Regions from separate parts of the Psychrobacillus sp. FSL H8-0484 genome, predicted to be linked through region 2. Evidence: riboswitches for the same ligand, from Rfam matches in the RefSeq annotation. Region 2 holds a riboswitch; the other holds the start of a gene.
What was found. A riboswitch is a leader RNA that binds a small molecule or an ion and turns the genes downstream of it on or off. The one in region 2 is predicted to bind preQ1.
Positions count from the first base shown of each region.

Region 1: it holds a riboswitch for preQ1, as region 2 does, so the genes downstream of both, MHH81_RS16875 (QueT transporter family protein) here and queC (7-cyano-7-deazaguanine synthase QueC) in region 2, are expected to answer to the same signal.

Region 1 covers NZ_JBBOSZ010000001.1:3,422,133-3,433,431, forward strand. The annotation lists gene MHH81_RS16845 (3D domain-containing protein) at 1-356, shown strand, start outside; gene MHH81_RS16850 (NUDIX hydrolase) at 373-1,014, opposite strand; gene MHH81_RS16855 (LLM class flavin-dependent oxidoreductase) at 1,014-2,024, opposite strand; gene MHH81_RS16860 (polysaccharide deacetylase family protein) at 2,366-3,475, shown strand; gene MHH81_RS16865 (DUF3006 domain-containing protein) at 3,607-3,849, opposite strand; gene MHH81_RS16870 (MBL fold metallo-hydrolase) at 3,836-5,050, opposite strand; PreQ1 riboswitch class I at 5,162-5,206, shown strand; gene MHH81_RS16875 (QueT transporter family protein) at 5,214-5,696, shown strand; gene MHH81_RS16880 (methyl-accepting chemotaxis protein) at 5,758-7,491, opposite strand; gene MHH81_RS16885 (ring-cleaving dioxygenase) at 7,728-8,705, opposite strand; gene MHH81_RS16890 (ornithine cyclodeaminase family protein) at 8,978-9,961, opposite strand; gene MHH81_RS16895 (MFS transporter) at 10,036-11,299, opposite strand, start outside.
Region 2 covers NZ_JBBOSZ010000001.1:320,692-331,990, reverse strand. The annotation lists gene MHH81_RS01670 (aldo/keto reductase) at 338-1,150, shown strand; gene MHH81_RS01665 (radical SAM/SPASM domain-containing protein) at 1,326-2,201, shown strand; gene MHH81_RS01660 (VUT family protein) at 2,615-3,154, opposite strand; gene queE (7-carboxy-7-deazaguanine synthase QueE) at 3,200-3,928, opposite strand; gene queD (6-carboxytetrahydropterin synthase QueD) at 3,921-4,394, opposite strand; gene queC (7-cyano-7-deazaguanine synthase QueC) at 4,398-5,057, opposite strand; PreQ1 riboswitch class I at 5,111-5,154, opposite strand; gene queF (preQ(1) synthase) at 5,182-5,682, opposite strand; PreQ1 riboswitch class I at 5,813-5,859, opposite strand; gene MHH81_RS01635 (hypothetical protein) at 6,081-6,203, shown strand; gene MHH81_RS01630 (type I restriction endonuclease) at 6,450-7,514, opposite strand; gene MHH81_RS01625 (purine-nucleoside phosphorylase) at 7,841-8,659, shown strand; gene MHH81_RS01620 (ureidoglycolate lyase) at 8,901-9,389, opposite strand; gene MHH81_RS01615 (carbohydrate kinase family protein) at 9,416-10,381, opposite strand; gene MHH81_RS01610 (BtpA/SgcQ family protein) at 10,411-11,154, opposite strand; gene MHH81_RS01605 (energy-coupling factor ABC transporter ATP-binding protein) at 11,196-11,299, opposite strand, start outside.

The DNA of each region.
Region 1 (11,299 bases), 3.1 Mb from region 2:
CGATTGCCTCTACTCAGAAAGCGAAATCCAAAAATCCTTCTCGATCGGATTCAAAAGATAAAGTGGTAAAAGAATTTATTGTATCTGCAAGTGCATTTACTGCAAACTGTAATGGCTGCTCTGGTATCACTAGTACCGGTATTCACTTAAAAAGTAATCCAGATCTCAAAGTAATTGCTGTTGATCCAAGTGTTATTAAACTTGGAACGAAAGTGTATGTGGAAGGTTATGGTTATGCAATTGCAGGTGATACGGGAGGAGCAATTAAAGGCAATAAAATCGACGTATTTTTCTCCTCTACAAGTGAGGCCTACAAATGGGGAAGAAAAAACGTAACGATAAAAATATTGGAATAGAAGAAAAACCAACTTTCTATAGCGGAAGTTGGTTTTTTGTCATATTCGTACGTATTCCATGAATTATAGCTTCGTAGTAAGAGCTTTCGTGCGGAACAAAGTGATTCTTTGTCACTATTCTAGTCATATTCTTTTTATTCCCTACATTATCTACATAAAATCCTTCGACTTCTATTTCATCCGTTTCACCTATCCAAAGCGAAGCAAATTGTTTAAATTCTGTACGGACGATTCCTGAAACTTCTCCTGCTTGAAGTTTAAAATCATTGAAATGAAGAGAACAATTATATAAGAAAACATGTGCAAATTCTTTATCAATAAGCTCTCCATTGTAAACCGAATAATCAATAATACCAAGTGAAGATAGGTCTTGAAAAGCAACTTTAACCCCAAGCTCCTCTTCTACCTCTCTTACTCCATCGTGCACAGTTTCTTTAGCCAATAAATGACCGGCAGCGGTTATATCTAACAACCCAGGATAGTCTTTTTTGTAATCACTTCGCATCTGAAGATAAACATAATCTCTTCCCTCTTCGCTACTAATAAACCAACAGTGAAACGTTTCATGCCAATGTCCCAATCTATGCACTTCTTCTCTCGAAGCAACACCTATAGGATTTTTCTCTCTATCGAATATTTTAAGTTGTTCCGTTTCCACTATTGTTTAGCCGCCTTAAATATAAACTCAAATGATTTTAATCTTTCTTGATGGTTATATATTGGTGAGTTAATCATTATTTCATTTACTTGTGTAGTAGCAAGGAAATCTTCTAGCTTGGATTTCACGGTTTCTGGAGAACCTACAATCCGGGCTCTTAAAGACTTATTTACCATTATCTCTTCTTGCGCTGTCCAGAGTTCTCCCATATTTGCTGGAGGTTGCATTTTTCCTCTCTTCCCTCGAATGATTCCTAAAAACTGTTGCAATAACGAGGTAGCAAGAAATTCAGCTTTTTCATCTGTTTCTGCAGCAATTACATTCAAACTAGCAATCACATAAGGCTCCTGTAAATGCTTAGATGGCTTGAAATATGAACGATAGAGATGTAATGCTTCCTCTAAGTAATCTGGTGAAAAGTGACTTGCAAATGAGTATGGTAAACCCATCATACCGGCTAGCTTCGCACTAAAATTACTTGAACCAAGCAACCAAATTGGTACTTCTAATCCTTGTCCTGGTACAGCAATAATTGGTCGACTAGAGTTCTCTTCAATAGACTCAAAGTATGATTGCAGTTCCTGCACAAGTTCTGGGAAATTATCCGCTGCACTAAAATCTCTACGTAAAGCACGAGCAGTCAGCATATCTGTTCCAGGCGCTCTTCCTAACCCAAGATCAATTCTCCCTGGATAAATGGATTCCAATGTACCAAACTGTTCCGCGATTATTAAAGGGGAATGGTTTGGAAGCATCACGCCTCCTGCTCCAATGCGTATCGTACTCGTTCCACTCGCTAAATATCCAATTAAAACAGAAGTAGCTGAACTTGCAACACCTGGCATATTATGATGTTCTGCTACCCAGTATCGTTTATATCCTAACTTTTCTGCATGTTGAGCGAGACTCATACTATTTTGAAACGCATCACGTACAGTCGATCCTTCCGCTACAGCAGATAAATCTAATACTGACAAAGGAATAGTATCTAATGATTTTGGTTGTTTCATTCTAATTGTTCCTCCAATCGCTCTATATATTTATAACTTTTAAATTTCATTATACTATTTTGCATTATAGATAACTGCTTTGGCGTTTTACTTTCATATTACAGGTGCCTGGCACCAAAGCAAACGTGAATGTTAAAACATTCACGTTTGTTTTGGTTTTTCATGCAATTTAGAGTCCTATGATAAGTTCTACAATATGAATGACGTTCATACCACCTATTTTAATAAAAGCATACTAGGATTACAAAATTCATATGTTTCTATAATGAGAAATCTAAAATTATAAACGGGTGGTTATTGTCATTAGAAAATTGTTTATCATCATATGCTCTGCTTTATTTATGTCTATTCTTAGTACAACTACTAGTCAAGCAGCAACAATTTCAGTAGCTCATCATGTTGGACTCCATGATCGCTTGCTAGATTTTAGTGATGTCAGAGTCATAGATAGAGATACGAAGGTTCCGCTTGAAGAAATTTCCACATTTTTATATATCCCTATTGAAACAGAAAATGGAATCACATACCTTCGGAAACGCGGAATGGTAATTAGTTATAATGAAGTCTCGAATATAACGTCTAAAGACGACACTCCACTCAATTGGTCCCCTATTGTTAAAGTGGACGGTAAACTTTTTATTAGTGTTAAATACATCGCACGTGAAATGGGCTTCCAAGTAGAATACTTTCAGAAACAGAAAACACAGCGTATTTACAGAGATGACTACGAACATATGTCTCATGAAGAATACGAAACTTATATAAACAAAATCTTGAATGCTAAACAAACATCAACACAACCGGCAGAACCAGAAGGACAATCAAAAGCAACTATTTACTTAACGTTTGATGACGGACCAAATAAATTTACAGCTATAAACAACTCCACATTAAAAAAATATAACACCCTAGCAACTTTCTTCTTTCTAGGAAATAATATGAAAAATAACTCATCTATAATCAATTCAGTTGTTAATGATGGACACTACATTGGTACACATAGTATGACACATGACAAAAATAAAATTTACTTATCATCCAAATCCTTCATCAAAGAGATAAATGAAGGAACGAAACTTGTTAAACAAATGACTGGTATTGATGCAAAACTAGTCCGAACTCCATATGGAAGCAAACCACATATTACATCCGCTATGAAAAATGAGCTGATCAAAAATGGCTATAAACTATGGGATTGGGACGTTGATTCAAACGATTGGAAATACACCGACAAACAAACTGACCAGATCGTCAAAAACGTGAAAGTTGGAGTAGAAAAAGCCTACAAATCAGGAGACAGAGACATCATCGTCCTATTGCATGATCGAAGCCAAACAACACTAGCTCTTCCACAAATAATCGAATGGTTACAAAAAGAAGGCTATTCACTCAAAACATACACACCAGAGCATCACATCGTCCAAAACTTCCTACATGACACATCCCTTTAACCAATTGTTACAGGAGTGTTTCTGGTGCCAGGCACCAGTAACACTCTTGTAACAAAAAAGGTGATTCACATGAAATTTGGACTATCATGTGAATCACTTCTTTTTACTTTATAGAGAATCTACTTTCTACATTAATCTTTTTTCAATTGTTCAAGCAATCGTCGCACTTTATCTTTTTGTTCCATCGTTTCATCTTCGAGTAGCTCGACTTTATATGTATCATTCCATCCAGAGATGCGTACGATGTCCCCTTCTTTTAAGTTTTCAGTTAGCTCCGAGCAATGAATAAGTAGGCTTTCTGTTTCATTTGGATATTTCAAGAATACTGCTGAGTCACCTTCAAATCGATCTAGTGTGTATTTATTCCACTTCACTAACGATCTCTCCTTTCTCGTTTACTAATCTCGCTTGGTCTCCATCATTTTTCCACATTTGTCCTTTGTTCCATTTAATGTAACCTTGTCCCTCTTTTGCATGCTGACCACTCGTGATATAAATTGTTTTACCAGCACTTAAATTGTTATTTGGAAATGTATATACTTGATTACCTTCTATAGAAACAAGTTTCCAGTCTTTTAAATTCACCGTTTTGTTTCCTGCATTTGTTATACCTACGATTTCTTCCTGTACGTTTTTACTTGAAATCACTACTGGTGTGATGGTTACAGCTGTCTCTTCTATTTGTTCATCAGGACTATTTTGCGTGGAAATAGTATAATCTACGCCATTAGTTTTAACTATAATATTTCCTACCTCTGCCGTCGCATAGACCTGGGACTTTATATTTTTTATTCGATTTACCACTTCTTTCTGTGGATGACCATAGGAGTTATCTTTACCATAACTCAAGATTGTAACTTTAGGTTTAACCGCACGAATAAAAGCTTCCGAAGTACTGGTATCTGAGCCATGATGACCGGCTTTCAAAAAAGTAGATTCCAAGTAATACTGATTTAGCATACTATTTTCTACTCCAATATCCGCGTCTCCCGTTAAAAGAAATGAGATCTTTCCATATTGCACTTTCAAGACGATTGAAGCTTCATTATTGTCATTGGAATTCTCCCCAGCATTCAACACATTGATCTCCATAGTAGAATCTAAAGGAATCGTATCCCCTTTCACTGGCACTATAAAAGGAACTTTCTTATCACCTATAAGCTCTAACATTTCCTCATATGTCTGTGAAGTATGTACTCTTCCTGAATCCACAAAGTTTTTAACAGAAATGGAGTTCAACACAGAAAGTAGTCCACCAATATGATCCGCATCCGGGTGAGTAGCAATAACGTAATCTAGTTTGTCTACTCCTTGACTTTTTAAATAGGAAACGACCTGCTTACCAGCATCCTTCTTCCCACCATCGATGAGCATGTTTTTGCCTTCCGGAGATTGAATAAGTATAGAATCTCCTTGTCCAACGTCAATAAAATGGACACTCATTTCTTTCCCAACATTTTCTTTAGTTGAAGATGTCTCCACTTTCGACCCTTGGTTTTCTGTTTGCGTTTCTATCGCGCAACCGAATGTCATAAAAATCATCATTGTAATGATGGAGGATAATATATACTTCATTTAAAACCTTCCTTTTTGGTTACCGCTCTTATTTTAACATAGTTATTTGCTAGTAGATTTCTAATTCCCTTGACAGTTTCTCGTCCCTGTCATAGAATTATCAATTGTGAATATAGCGTGGTTCGAGAACCTCCCACGTAAAAAAACTAAGGAGAAATGAATTATGAAAATCAAAACTATTGCAACAAGCGGGATTATTGCTGCTTTATATGTTGCAGTTTCCTTATTAGTGGCGCCATTTGCATTTGGTGCAGTACAATTTCGTATAGCCGAAATGTTTAATCACCTTGTGGTATTCAACAAGAAATTCTTTTTTGGGATTTTACTCGGTGTGATTATAACTAATATGTTTTCCCCAATGGCTGCTTATGACCTTATTTTTGGGGTAGCACATACTGTTATTTCGTTATTAATTACCATATTTGCAGCGAAATTCATTAAAGGGCAAGTTAAACAAATGGTATTTAATACGATAGTGTTTACGTTTATGACGTTTATCATTGCATTCGAATTAAACTTAGCGTTTGATTTACCTTTCTTCTACACATGGTTAACAGTAGCAGCAGGTGAATTTGTTGTATTAGCAGTCGGCATTCCTCTTATGAGTGCTTTAAATAAACGATTAAACTTTAAATCATTAATCTAATCGTAGAAAAAGTACCAACTTCTAATTATCCGAAGTTGGTACTTTTTTGTTAGGATGATACTTAATTTAATTTGAAATCGGAAACAATATCTTGAAGTTTTTCGGACATTTCTGCTAATGCACGAGAAGCAGACGTCATTTCAATCATGGAAGCATATTGTTCTTCTGCCGCTGCTACTACATTTTGTGTATAGCTAGTTGACTGTTCCGTAACGTCTTTTGTTTTTTCTACTTCATTAACAAGAACTTCTGTATTACTACTAATTTCTTGGATTTCTGATGTAATAAATGATAGTTTATTGTTTATCAAGTTTACATCAACTGCAATTGTTTCAAATGTTTTCCCAGCATTTGTAACATAATTCATACCAGTCTCGATGACAATTTTCCCTTCATTCACAGTATGAACAGTATCTTTTGTATTCATTTGAATTTCACCAATTAAAGTAGAAATGTTTTTAGCAGCATTACCTGATTCCTCCGCTAATTTTCGTACCTCATCTGCTACTACTGCAAATCCTTTTCCGTGCTCGCCTGCGCGTGCTGCTTCAATTGCCGCGTTTAAAGCAAGTAGGTTTGTTTGCTCTGCTATCCCTGTAATTACATTAATGATTTCACCAATCTCGTTCGATTTACGTTCTAATATTAGCATCGCTTCTGTAGTTAGAGTACTTTGGCTATTGATTTGGTTCATTTGTTCCACAGTTTGTGCAATTACTTCATTTCCCGCAAGAGAAACTTTCGATGTTGCAACAGAAAGTTCATTTAATTCTTTAATATTCACAGTAATTTCCGTAATGCTTGCAGAAATTTGGGAAACAGAATTTTTTGCTTCCTGCACTCCATACAATTGACTTTCTTGACCAGATGAAATTTGTTGAATTGAATCCGTAATTTCTTCTGAAGCTTTACTAGTTTCCTCACTACTCGCAGTTAACTGTTCAGAAGTTGCAGCTACTTGCTCAGCCGAACTTGAGACCAAATTTAGAACCTCTTTTAAATTGGTAGTCATTGTATTTAGCCCATTAGCAAGATCACCCAACTCATCTTTATTTTTAATCTTGATGTTCTGAATAGATAAGTCTTGATTTGCAATCTTTTTCAGATTTTGTGCGATTTGTTGAATTGGATTACCTATATGTCTAGAAAACAAGATAATAACAACTATACCTATCAATGTGCCTACTGCTAATGTTATTGCGATTGTTATTAGGATAGAATTAGATCCTTTATTAAAGGATTCCATGTAAGTTCCTGCACTTACAACCCATCCCCAGTTTGGATCTATTTTATTATAAGTAATTTTTGTCGCTTCAGTGCCAGGCTGATTTGGTAAATCCCACTTATAATACGAAAAACCACCGCCTGCTTCCGCAGTTTTTATAATATCTTGTAAGACATATTTCCCATCAACATCTTTATCTTCCCATCCATTTTCCCCTTCTGAGGATGGATGAGCTATTTGTTCCCCATCCTTACCATAGATGCTGAAATATCCATTTTCACCTAAATCTACTTTGGACGTTAATGTACGTTTTCCATCACTTTGTAATTCACCAAGTAAGTATTGCTTTACTTGCTCTTGCGCTTCCTCTAAAGTCATCTCCCCGTTTTCAACAGACTTATTCTTTGAGTCTATTAACAACAGTGCCATCTCCACAGCATTTTTAAGTGTTTTTTCTCCTAATTCATCAAAATTGTTTTTAGCAGACATGTAACTGCTTACCCCAATTATTAAACTTGGAATTAATAGTAGACATAATGAAATAATGAATAATTTTGTACGAATTTTCACTTGCTAATCCTCCTCGATTTCAACTATTACCAGTACATTTACAGAAATTATATATATGCATTTTTTACTACACAAAATATTATCGACTAAATTTTTATTATCTTTAACATTTGAGTGGTAATTAAATACTATATTTTTTTCGGTTATGGAACTTTTTACTTATATACCAATTAGATACATTTAAACAAAAAACGAGCCCTTTCCCTAAGAGGAAAGGACTCAGTAATAAAGTTTTATTATTCTTTCACAAAATCTATTGTGCTTCTAACTGTATCAATTGGACGAACAAGTCCTTCAATTTGCTCACGCTTAGGCTCTAAGAATGGAGGTAGTGATAGTTTCTCTCCAAGTGTTTCGTATGGCTCGTCTCCCATGAATCCTGGTCCATCCGTTGCAAACTCGAATAAAATACCGTTTGCAACTCTTGCATACAACGACTGGAAGAAAAAGCGATCCACAAAACCTGAAGTTTGGAAGCCAAAGCTTTCCATACGCGTTGTCCATTCATCTAATACAGAGCGGTCCTCTACTCGGAATGCTGCATGGTGAACTGTTCCAAACCCTTGTTGGCCTGGAGGAAGAATAACGTTTTTCTCTACAATTACTTGAGCACCGTTTCCGCCTTCTCCCACTTCAAACAAATGGAATGATCCATCTTGTGCAATTTCTTTAAATAATAAAACCTTTTCCAATACTTCTTTCATATAATCAAATTGAGCAATTCGAATATGGATCGGCCCTAGTCCTGTAATAGCATACTCTAAAGGAATTGGTCCTTTTTGCCATGGTATTCCTGCTGCAATACCTTTGTTATTCTCATCTGAAACTAATTGATATTGTTGGTCATCAAAATCAACAAAAGAAAGTACTTTCGTACCAAATTGATCTTGGATTCCTGTATGCTTCACTTCTAAGCGATCAAAGCGTTTTACCCAGTATTGTAACGCTGCATCAGTTGGGACACGGAAACCTGTTCTATAAATTTCGTTTGTTCCATGTGTACCTTTTGGAATTCCAGGGAAATCAAAGAATGTCATATCTGTCCCCGCTCCTCCGACATCATCCGCAAAAAATAAGTGATACGTTTGAATGTCATCTTGGTTTACTGTTTTCTTAACTAAACGCATACCTAAAACATACGTAAAAAACTTATAATTCTCTTCTGCACTACTAGTAATTGCTGTTACATGGTGAATACCTTTTAAATGGTTCATCTTATATTCCTCCAACATAATTTATATTTTACTCTTAATTTAGTTATCTTTAATTCGAGATAATTTTATCATGTATAAAATTCCTTGTCAATCAAATGAAAAAATAAACCCTCTCAAGAAGGAGAAGCTTATACTAGTTATCCCATAAAAAAAAGAAAAATACCTTCCCAATAGATTCAAGTACTACTGAGAGGTATTTTTCTAAATAACAGCGCCAACAATAAAAATACCGACTTTTTTAGTAGAAGCCGGTAATTTATTATATGATCACCTTACACATCTATTTCTGTTCCTATACCTTGTTCCTTTGCTTTCACATAGACACCTTTTGCTACTGCTAAATCAAAATAAGCAGCACCCACTGATTTGAAAAATGTAATTTCTTCTACATTCTCACGGGCTTTTATTTCTCCTATTACAAGCTTCCCAATCTCCCCATGCACATCCTCGAAAGACCACTTTCCGATTTTTTCTGCATGCATTAGTTCTCCTGCTTCGTCCTTTACACCAGCAAAGTCATCTACGACAATTTTAGATGCACGTGTAATAGTCACTAAATCTACTTCCAGCATATGAGGTAAATATGATCCTACTCCATTTATATGAGTACCTGGTTGTAAATCTTCTCCATTAAAAACTGGTTCGTTCGAACGTGTGGCACAACAAATGATATCTGCCTGACGAACAGCTGAAGATACGTCTTCTAATACTTCATAAGGAATTTCTATACCAAAATCTTTTAGTTTTTCCCCAAATTTTTGCGCCTTTGCAGCTGTCCGATTAACTAATAAAATACGTTCAATGTTACGAACAGCGAGAACAGCAAGCACTTGTTCAAAAGCCATTGCTCCTGTTCCAATCACGGTAACAACCTTTGCATCTTTTTTCGCTAAATAATCTGTTGCGATTCCACTTAATGCTCCTGTACGAAGTCTTGTTAAATAAGAAGCATTTAACATGGCAAGATGTTCACCATTTTGAGCATCCGATAGTAAAACTACTCCTTGTGTAGTAGGTTTTCCGTTAGATGGATTGTTAGGGAAAATGGTAACAACTTTAACCGCTATTACTTCGTCGACTAAATCAGCACTTGGCATATATAGTGCGGAAGCTTCATGTTGTGGAAATTCTATCACTGTCCGATGTGGGTTGGCAATCTTCTCCGCTTCTTTTGCTTTTAATACATCTGTTATGTCTTGTATTGCTTCCTTCATTCCATATGTACGTATAATTTCTTGTTCATTTATAACTAACATGCTATACCTCCGTTTTTTAGAAAAGCTCGTCTTTCCTATTCTTACGAAAGACGAGCAATTTTACTTGCAGCTATTTAAGCTTGAGATAGCCCTTTAGTATTTTTAGTGTTCGATTTTGCATCGGCTGTTTCCACTTTTACAACATCATCTAAATTCTCTTGACTGCGATCTTTTACTGCCCAAATTGCAAGTAGCGAAATAACCGCCGTGAAGATAATGTAGAAGGCAACGGGAACATATGAACCGTTAAATTTCAGCATTAGGCTCGCTGCAACTAACGGAGCAGTTCCTCCAGCTAAGGCAGCACCAATTTGATAGCCTAGTGTAATCCCTGTATATCGTACCTTTGCATCAAAGATTTCGGAGAACATTGTCCCTAGTACTGCTGTGATTGGAGCCCAAATAATACCTAATCCAATTACAGTTGCGATTACTAATAATACTACGGATTGTTGTTGCAACATCCAGAAGTATGGAAAAGCAAAAATGATCATACCAATTGTCCCAGCTACATACACCTTTTTACGACCAATCTTATCCGATAAGCTTCCCATAATTGGAATGAGTATAGTTGTAACAATTGTAGCTACCATTACTGTATTTAAAATTGTTGTACGAGAGAAACCTAAGTTTGTTGTCGCATAAGAAACGACAAATGTACCGAAAATATAGAATGGTGCGGTTTCTACTACTTTTGCACCTACTGCGATAATCACTTCACGCCAATGATATTTTAATGTATCTACGATTGGCAGTTTAGGAATTTCTCCTGACTCTTGTACCTTTTTAAAAGAAGGTGTTTCTGCAATACCTTTTCGAATCCATAAACCAAAAACAACTAACAATGCACTGAAGATAAACGGAATACGCCATCCCCAAGTCATAAATGACCCTTCTGGTAATAACGTCATAAGTGATAGTGCAACCGTTCCTAAAACCATCCCGATTGTAACACCCATTTGTGGAATAGCTCCATATAAACCACGCTTTTCTTTCGGTGCATATTCAACCGCTAATAGAAGCGCACCACCCCATTCTCCTCCAATACCCAATCCTTGAACTAAGCGAAGAGTAATTAAAAGAATAGGTGCCCACACACCAATGGCCTGATAAGTTGGAAGTAACCCCATCCCAAAGGTTGCAACTCCCATTAAACTTAACGTGATTACAAGTGTTTTTTTACGTCCAATTCGATCTCCAATATGACTAAAAATAATTCCACCAAATGGGCGGATAAAGAATGCTAAAGCAAATGATGCATAAGCAAGTAATAAACCTACGGACGGATCTTCCGTCACAAAGAACAATTGATTGAATACAAGAGCAGCAACCGTTCCA
Region 2 (11,299 bases):
CAATTGAAAAAAATCATCCAATAATTCCTTATACAAAAGAAGAAACATACATTTTAGTTATAGTAATATGAATAGATTTTTTGGCAGTATATACTTCATAATCTACGTTCATTTCAACTTACAGCTTTATTAACCCGTTAACCAAGTTAACAGGTATGATTTATTATATTTAAGAATATCACCAAACTAATACAATGACAACGTATTATCTAATAGAAAAAAGCGCACCATTGATAGGATTTTTCTATCATTTTGATTTTCTAAATACTTAATAATTTGAGTATTTGGGTTCTCTTTGAGAAGATTGGTAAGATAAATGCACAGAGGAGAGATACATATGGATTTTATTACACTAAGTAATGGCACAAAAATACCCCAGATCGGTTTTGGTGTGTATCTAGTTGATAATGATACGGAAGCGCCAGGTGCAGTTGAAGAAGCACTACGCATAGGCTATCGCCACATTGATACGGCTGCTATTTATAAAAACGAGGAAGGTGTCGCAAAGGGTATCGCCGCTTCTGGTGTAGCACGTGCAGACATATTCCTAACGTCTAAAATTTGGAACGACGACATCCGTGCTGGTCGTACGAAAGAGGCATTTCAAGAATCGCTCGACCGTTTGAATACTGATTACCTAGACCTATGCTTAATACACTGGCCAGTCGATGGGATTGTAGAAGCGTGGCGTTCACTTGTAGAGTTATATGAAGAAGGTAAAGCGAAGGCAATTGGCGTGTCTAACTTCAAGCAGCATCACTTGGAACAGTTGAAGGAAGCCGGTTTAATGACCCCAATGGTCAACCAAATCGAGTTACACCCTCAGTTGCCTCAAAAAGATTTTGCGGATTATTTAAAAGGCGAAGGTATTCACATACAAGCCTGGAGCCCATTGATGCAAGGAAAATTCATGGAGATTGACTTGTTCCATGAATTGGCGAATAAATACGAAAAAACGCCATCCCAAATTGTACTTCGCTGGCATTTACAAACGGGACACGTCGCATTACCAAAATCTGTGACACCAAGCCGTATTCAAGAAAACTTAAACGTATTCGACTTCCAATTATCATCGGAAGACATGGCCGCAATCGATGCAATTGCGACAAACGAGCGAATCGGCCCAGACCCAGACAAAATCGAATTTTAATATCTAATGAGTAGACCTGCCCTCTTTTGGAGACAGGTCTTTTTTAACTCGAGTTTATACCGTGTCGCTGAAGTCATTCAGAAGGAAAATCTAGTACCCGTATTTGATGAACAATTAAATTCTGTTAAAATGAGTATAGTTATTAATAAATCAGAACTGGAATGGTGAATAAACCTTGAAAACATTTAAAAAAATGTATATCGAAATTACCAGTGTATGCAACCTTGCTTGTAGCTTCTGTCCCCCAACAAGTCGAAAGGCAAATATTATTAAACTAGATGCTTTTAACAATATACTAGATCAAATTAAAGACCATACAAAATATATTTACCTTCACGTCAAAGGGGAACCGCTTCTCCACGCGAGAATCGATCAACTGTTGGATGCTGCTCATGCCAAAGGATTTAAAGTAAATATCACAACGAATGGGACGCTTATTAAAAAGAATCGTGAAAAATTATTAGGTAAACCGGCATTACGCCAAATCAACTTCTCCCTACATAGCTTCGATGGTCATGAAGGATCTGAAAATCGCGAAAAGTACTTAGGAGATATTCTAGAATTTGTTCGCGATTCCAGGGAACATAATACCATTATTTCGTATCGATTATGGAATTTACAAAAAGAAGCAACAACTGAATTAGCGCAGAGAAGAAACCGCGAAACGTTAGAAATCTTAGAAAATGAATATAACTTAGATTACAAAATAGAAGAAAAAGTACAACCAGGTAAAGGCTTAAAAATCGCGCAAAACGTTTATCTAAACCAAGACCATGAATTCCAATGGCCAAGCTTACAGGCGCCAGAGGATGATGGCAAAGGATTCTGTCATGCCCTTCGTAGCCAAGCGGCCATTCTTGTCGATGGAACGGTTGTGCCTTGCTGTTTAGACGGGGAAGGCGTGATCAATTTAGGTAATATCAATAAAACCCCGTTCTCAGAAATAATTGAAAGCGATCGAGCAAACGCTCTTTATGACGGGTTTACGCGAAGAGAAGCTGTGGAAGAAATGTGTAGGAAGTGCGGATATAGACAGAGATTTGGAGTGTAAACTTTTTTAGAATAGGCTCTGTTAAACGATCATGTTGTTGACGAAAATCCGCTCGCTTTCCGCGGATTTTCGTCAAAATATATATTCTCCTAAAAAACCACCGCCTACAGAATAAAGTAATGAAATCCTTATAAATAGCCCACCAATCGATCGAAAACGCACGATTGGTGGGCTATTTTTTATTATTATACTCTAGAACTTAGAACTATTCTTGCATTATGCGAGCACCTATACAATTAAATTTCCAATATAATCCTGAACGAGACAAAACGCTCCATGAACACGACAAACAACACATCGAACGCAACAAAACACCTTACGAACACGACAAACGCACAGCCCAAAGCGACAAATCATCAAAAAGAGGAGGTTGTCTCCAAAGAAAACCTTTTGAGACAACCTCCTTCATATAATTATTCTGATACAAGACGTTTTTTCTGAATTACATGAATTTGACTCAAAATCAGTGCGCCGAACATTTGAATAATAGTTTTCACGATAATTTGTCCCAAAATAGCGAATGGTACAGCTTCCCAAGGTAGAAAATTGGCACCAAGTGGACTCAAGCCAATTACTACGAAAATAGCAGAATCAAGCAATCCTCCAACAATTCCGCTGTAGAACACTCTCCAAGCCATTGGTAGTTTCAATCTAGTATAGATCTCTGTATCAGCTGTTTCAGCGACAACAAATGAAAGAGCCGATGCCACCACTATCAACAGTGTATCCCCAAGCATAAATGAAACGAATGCGGATAAGGCTAAAGCTATAATAATAAATAAATATGTCTTTGGTCTTCCGTATTTATTTTGTACAAGATCTCGGAAAATAAAGGTCGCTCCGATCAGAAAAGTTCCCATAGGAACGATAAACATTCCAAGCTGTAATGGTGCAAATGCTGCTGTTACCACATTAGCGGTGACAATAGATAATAAATAGAATAATATTCTCATGATGTACTCCTCAATTATATTTAGATACAGTTTTGTAGTTGCCCACTACACGCCTCTTTTATTACCCCAAACAAGAGCATGCAGCTGTGGCAGTACTTTGACATCTCTTAATTCCTCATCCGCAATGACCGTGTCGATCAGCGATTCGTACTTCTCCAATAAATGGGTGATCAACCGCGAATTGTCCGTCGTCGTGATATCATCATTTCCGACCTGGAGATAAAAAGGAATCGTCGGATATCGAAGGTGAACTTGCTTGGCATAATCATAATCCGCTTGATTAAAAACAACTATTTTGAGGGATATATGCTGCTCGCTGTTTCGATTTTTAAGTTTCCCTAAGATATCAGTTAGCACAAAAAAGTCCGTAGTCATTCCGGAACTAGGTGGCTTTGGTGAAATCGTTAGTTCATCGATATCATACAGCCATTCCTGCCATTTGCTTCCCTGTGTCTCCACTCCGATTTTTATCTCATTTTCTTTTAATATTGCAATGAGTGCTTCCAAATTTCGAAGGAGTGCCGGATTGCCACCCGAAATCGTGACAAATGAAAAACCATTGCCTCCAAGACGTTTCAACTCGGACCAAATCTCTTCTGCTGTCATTTGGACAATAAGATGCTTGCCACTGCCATCCCATGTAAACGATGAATCACACCAGGAACAGGAATAGTCACAGCCCGCAGTCCGCACGAACATCGTCTTCTGGCCTACTACCATTCCCTCGCCTTGAATTGTCGGTCCAAAAATCTCCATAACGGGCACCTTACTCAACTTCCATCCACTCCCGTCTCGCTTCAGCATAGCTTGTCGGAGTTTCATACAGCCTGATAAATTCTATACGCGCCCCGGTATATCGTTGTTCCTCAAGCAAGGCTTCGACCAACTTTTCGTAGATCCAGACAACGATGTTCTCTGCCGTCGTATTCATCGGTGGCAGGGTTTCATTTAAATAACGATGATCCAAATAAATCTCTATTTTTTGTTTCCATATCTCTTTTATATCGCCAAAATCTATCATCAAACCACGTTCATCCGTATATCCACTCAATCCTAATACGGCACGATACGTATGACCATGCAGGTTCTTACATTTCCCCTCGTAGTGATGTAAATGATGGGCAGCATCAAAGGTAAATTCCTTGCTCACAAGAACACGCTTTGAATGATAGTTCAATTGACTCCTTTGAATATCTTCGTCTATTTTTTGGAGCTTATCGACAATTCTAAATTCAGGCATGCCTTAAGACTCCTTCCGAAAGCTTAAATACTCATCAAGCCCTTTTTGTCTCAGCTTACATGCCGGACATTCCCCACAACCATCTGCTATTACACCGTTATAGCAGGTCAACGTTTTTTCCCGAACAAACTCCAGCGCCCCGAGCTGATCAGCAAGCTCCCATGTTTGTGCCTTGTTCAGCCACATTAGCGGTGTATCGATCACAAAGGTATCGTCCATGGATAAATTTAATGTTACGTTTAAGGATTTTACAAAAATATCTCGGCAATCGGGATATCCGCTGAAATCAGTTTCACACACGCCAGTCACGATATGCTTGGCTCCCACTTGGCTTGCTAAAACTCCGGCAAAGGAAAGAAAGAGCAAATTACGGCCAGGCACAAAAGTCGAGGGTAGTCCACCTTCTTCTCCGTCTTCTACCGCTATGTCTTCTCGTGTCAATGCATTCGGAGCAAGCTGATTCAAGAGTGACATATCCAGTATGTGATGCTTGATACCGAGTTCCTTGGTTATCTCCTTCGCACATTCAATTTCAAGACTATGCCTTTGACCATAATCAAAAGTCACTGCCTCAATCTCTCCAAAACGTTCTTTTGCCCAGAACAGACAAGTCGTACTGTCTTGACCTCCGCTAAATACAATGATTGCTTTCTCCTGCTTCATCTGTAAAAACTCCCTTATCATGAAAAAACAGCATCCTAAGAAAGAATGCTGTTTTCTCCTTAGTTTTTTAAAGAGGGTAGCTAAAAACCTCTTCCTTCATATGACTGACTATTCAATTCCTCGTTTATCGATTATCTATTTTTTCTGGATAAAGATCATGATTCATCAAACGATAATGAGCCATCTCTTCGTATTTCGTACCCGGCTTCCCATAGTTACACCATGGATCAATGGAAAGTCCTCCACGTGGAGTGAATTTCCCCCAGACCTCAATATACCTTGGATCAAGTAATTTAATTAAATCGTTCATGATGATATTTACACAGTCTTCATGGAAATCCCCGTGATTTCTAAAACTGAATAAATATAATTTTAGTGATTTACTCTCTACTATTTTTTGATCCGGTACGTACGAGATGTACATAGTTGCAAAATCAGGCTGATTCGTAATCGGGCATAAACTAGTAAACTCTGGACAATTAAACTTCACAAAATAATCCCGATTGGAATGAAGATTATCCACTGACTCCAATACCTCTGGTGCATAATTAAAAGAATACTGTACTCCTTGATTCCCTAACAGGGTTAAATCTTTTAAACTTTCTTCATGATTTCGGCTAGACATAAAAAAAACCTCCTAATAAAATGTTTCCCAACACTTTATCAAGAGAGGCATCTGCAACTGTTCTATAAAACAAATAGGATAAAAAACATAAAAAAAGCCACATCCAAATATGGACATGGCGAATAGTCATGTATCCATAGTTTTTTATAGAGGGTATCAGCTATGAACCTCTCCCGATCATTCGGGTACCTATTCATAATATAGAATACTTTCGAAAACGTCAATTAGACATTTATGTAGATTACTAGAAGAAATGTCTAGGAAATGCCGATATGAGTTTGGGAGTTTAGGACCTAGATTAAAGTAATTTAGATCGATAATCTCTTTTTTAAGAGATTATCAACATTTTTAAAATTTCCTTCTAAATTTAGGTATAAAATCGAAATAGATTTCCTATATTGGTAATAGAATACGAGATTCAAGGAGGAATAGAAATGAAGAGTCCAATAGATTTACCAGAACTATTACCAGAAACATTAGAAGAGTTATTGAAACTATTACTACAAACGATTGTCGCATAGGGAGAGATTTTAGATTAATAATGAACCTTGGAAACATAGAAAAGTAGATATTTCTACTTGTGTCAGGTAGAGATATCTACTTATTCATTATGCTCCAACATCTCCCTCACTCTCTCCTAAAAAACTTTTTATCATACGAATGGTACAACAAAATAGCTCTTGCAAGCGTTTTGGTCCAACACTATGTTTTACAAACTCTTTTTCTAACTCTTCACGGTGCACAGTTAATAGTTGTAAAAGCTAGGTTTACAAAAAATGTTCAGCAGTCTTCACAATCAAATCTTTAGAGTTCAATAAATCTAAAGGTTTTTCAAATTCTATTACCGTCCGTTCTTTATCGTTCGGTGCATTATTTAAAATAATGAAGTTCCGATTTTTTTCGAAGTATACTCGCATGATCCACTTGCGAATACTGTCGTCAATAAGGATATTGAAATAACTCTTATTATCTCTATAGAATATTCTCTCCGAGTCAAACACTCCGTTTAATATAACTTTTGTGATTGAAAAGCTTTCTAGTTCTTCATGTGTTGTGATTATTTCTGGGAATTCACGGACTTCCTCCTGCTCTTCTTCAATGACAGGTTTATTTTCATTCGTAGATTTTAGTGCGGCACTTAATTTGTCATTTACTTGTTCATTCACAATTTGTTTTAAGCCTCTTGCTATTATTGGAGTGAATTTTTCTAGAGTCGTTTTAGTTTTTACACCGTCGTAAATTTGATTTACAAGAAATCGGACAAACTCTTCTGATGGCATGTTAAATTGACCAGAAAGATAAATTTTAAGAGCATTCAAATACTTTAGTTCTGAAGCATTACTTGTAATCTTATCTACATCGAAATTTTCTTTTCTGAACTTAGCAATTTCGCTAATTTGTGTATCTCTTAGTTCTGTGATATTAAACACAAAAAACGGAGAAGCATCCATTTTGTTTGGTTGCTCTAAGTCCGTGAAGAATTTATATTCAATCCCGTTTGTTAAAATACTGAACTTGGAAGTTGTAGTTCCGAAATATCTAAATAGTTGTGAGTCATGTTTAGTTAATACTTGATTTATCCCTTTGCACTCAATTAATATAACAGGCTTTCCTTCGGATAAAATTGCATAGTCCACTTTTTCACCTTTCTTAATCCCAACATCTGCTGTGAATTCTGGTGTAAATTCATTTGGATTAAAAACATCGTACCCAAGAATTTGAAAAAACGGCATAACAATAGCTGTTTTTGTTGCTTCCTCCGTTCCAATTGATGCTCTCAATGTTTCAACTCTGTTAGCCAAACCGCGTATTTGTTCTGCAAACTTTTCCATCTGAAAATCCCCCTTTAAATTTGAGTAATCAAAAATGCATCAAAATCTATTCCTAGTAAAATACCCCATTATTATTAATCTTATTTCACTATATAAATTGACGGATAATTCTATTAATTATTGAAATTGTCTTCTACACAGAATTAATAACAAATATATTCCTATTACAAGTACGTTTATGTGGTGGTTTCCTTTACAATGATTCTTCCCTCCATTAAACTTTTATCGATAACATACTTTATTTTCTATAGCAGAAGTAGGCTACATATATATAGAGTATTATCAGTACCAAACTTTAATGATAACGTTCCAAGGAGGAATTATTAATGCACAATATCCAAGATATTTTAGAAACTAGAGATTTCATTATGAGTAAAACAGACGCTCGTCCTGTGATTGGACTGATTCTAGGCTCTGGCTTAGGAACACTTGCAGATGAAATTAAGAACCCGGTCAAAATTCCTTATAGTGAAATTCCACACTTTGCAAAGTCTGAAGCAATTGGTCATGCAAACGAACTTGTTATTGGCGAATTAAACGGAAAAATTGTAGCAGCGATGAAAGGTCGTTTTCATTATTATGAAGGGTTTACTTTGGATGAAGTAACCTTCCCAGTACGTGTAATGAAAGCACTTGGTATAGAGAATGTGATTATTACAAACGCTTGTGGTGCCGTGAATACAAGCTTTAACCCAGGAGATTTGATGTTAATTACCGATCATATTAATTTAGTTGGTACCAATCCGTTAATTGGACCAAATAATGATGAATTGGGCACTCGTTTCCCTGATTTATCACAAGTTTATAACAAGGAGCTTCGTACTATTGCCACTAAAGTAGCGAACGAACAAAACATCCCATTACAACAAGGTGTTTATGCTTGGTGGAGTGGACCTACTTACGAAACACCAGCTGAAATCCGTATGATTCGTACATTAGGCGCTGACGCTGTTGGTATGTCAACAGTACCAGAAGCGATTGTAGCCACTCACGGAAATATGAAAGTACTCGGTATTTCTTGCTTAACGAATATGGCATGTGGCATATTAGACCAACCATTAAATCACGACGAAGTAATTGAAGTTGCTGGTAAAGTTAGAGTTAAATTTGTGGAATTAGTTAAAGGGATTTTAGAAGAAATTTAAATGAGATGACTTGTTCTAGATAGGTTAATCTGACAAGAATTATAGTTTTAAAAAAGATAGAGTATGCCCTAGGTTTTCCGGATAGCTTTGGACTGCGTATCTACTACATCTGTAGCTATAGAAGAAAAGCTGAGGGAAGTGACAAGTCACTTCCCTCAGCTTTTTTCTTTCCGGAAATTTGTTATTAATATCTGGTGAACACTGTTTAAGTCATAGATACCCAAGAGATATGGATTATTTATTAGTCTGCAGTGACCCGAATTTCAACGGGTCCATCTGCTATTTCTATCCACTCAGTTGGGGTGTCTAGGACTTGAGCGAACCAGTAATAAGGTACAACACCATCAATCCCATGACAGGCATCATGCCAAATGCCTTCTTTCAACACAACAGCTTCCCCAGGTTGAATGATGATTGCTTTGATGTCTTCCGCTCTGGGGTGTTTCAGGTTTCCACTGTTTGCAATCGCCAACACTATGGGGTCTGCCATGCAAAAAAGGGCTTCTTCAGTATGCAAATGTCTTTCCATTTTATATGTTTTACTTGGCAAAGGTGATCCAACAGTTAATCCTAAATGCCCCTCTGAATTTATAAGAGGTGCATCCGTCATACTATCTTTCCAACCATCGCCTTCCGAACGTATAACATTATGTGGTTGATTTCTCATATTGTAGTACTTTCCATATTCCGAGAAATCAATTGATGACACAGATTGTGCAATGATTTTCATACCTTACCCTCCCCCCATTATATATGTCATTTAGACATGAAACAGTCGAACGTATTGTCTAGGAGAACATTCTGCTCTTTCATAAAGTCGATAATCTCCTCGTTTGAAGCCACTCCTCCACGAGGACCCATGACAGTTACTGCTCGAGCAGCAGCAGCGTTTGCAAAACGGGCTACAAGTGTTAAATTATCACTTTTATTTAGGGCATGGATAAACGAACTGCAAAATGTATCTCCTGCTCCAGTTACATCAACAACTTCAACTGGGATTCCTGGAACTTGAATCTGCTCATCCTTTGTATATACAACACACCCGTCTTCTGCATGTGTAACGACTACGATTTCCGTTCCAAATTCAAATAATTGGGCAACAGCTTGTTCAGTTGTTTTCTCTTTTCGATAGGTGTCAAAACCAATCGTGTTGAAAAATACAATGTCCATGTCTTCAATAAATAATTCGTCACCTGCTTCTAAATGAGCGACATCCAAATCATAGACCATTTTCGCACCACTTGCTCTGACTTTCTTAATAATGTCGAGTGCGTCCATATCTCCGCATCGTAAAGGTCTAATTTCTGAAATACATGTATATACGTATTTTGCCTTGCACATTGCATCGATAATTTCATGCGTTATTTCAAAATGAGTAATGCCCAATGTCGGGATAAATAATGTATGGTCATCTTCTGCTAATATAATCATATTCTTCGCATCTGGCAGCGAATCATCATGGAGAATATACCGTGTATCTATTCCTCTATCTTGTAAATCCTTACAGAGAATTTGTGTAATACTTCCACTATTAAGCAAAGCAAGATAGTAAATGTTTTCATTATAAGCTGCATAGACACTTGCTGCATTCGCTATCATTCCGCCGACATAAGCGTCTAACGTCTCTACAAGGACTTTTTCACGAATCCCCGGCCAATACGGAGACCTATAATATTGGTCTAACGCAATGTCTCCAACAAAAAAAGAATAATCGCTATTCATGTGTACCCCTCCTTACCGATAGGAAAAGCCTATCGTACGTTCTTTATTTGAGTCATAAAATGACGCACGTTTTCAACACTAACATTTCCATCATCCTTAAATGTGTCCTTCAAATAGCTTCCTACAATTGCAGCATCCGCTACTTCAAGTTGCTCTTTAAAGTTATCTGCAGTTAGACCCGCACCAATAACAAGCGGAAAGTCATTCCCCATAATCCTTCTAAATTCCTTGATTTTCGTAATATCTGTTTCTAGACCTGTCCCCTCGCCTGTCACAACGATTGCGTCGCATCTAGTCATCCCAATCGTTAAATCCTCTTCTAACGTTCTGCCTGACAAATAAGGTTGATATTTAAATCGAACGCCACCAAGTACAAAGGCATTCGTTTGTTTGCGTGCATTCGTAATCCATTCATCAAACTCGCGATCTTCATCTAAGTGCAGATGTCCTGCAACCGAATCCAACTGAATGAATTTCACATCGTATTTAACGGCAAGTTCAAATGCTTTCTTATCATTATCAAGCACGTTAACACCGTATATAATATTCTTCCGATTTTGATATACATAACTTAACACTTCTTCCACCACTTCAGGGGGACCAAAATAATTTTCAATGATTACAGCATCCACGCCATTATCAATCAATTGATCAATTTCTAGTTTAGCAATTTCAACCTTCTCTTCATTGCTTTCACCTTTCAAATGAATCATTGCCAATATAGGTTTGTTCACATTAAATAAGCTTAGAAAATCCTCTGTTTTAATACGCAATCCCTTCACCTCATACCATTTTTTTTGTGTTTATGTATTCATTATTTCTTGTTTAGTAGTTCCACCAGTTCATGTCGGTAGATGATATTCCCATCCATGCCGAGTTCCTCAGAAATCTCTCCAATTTGAGGCTTTTTAAGCCTGG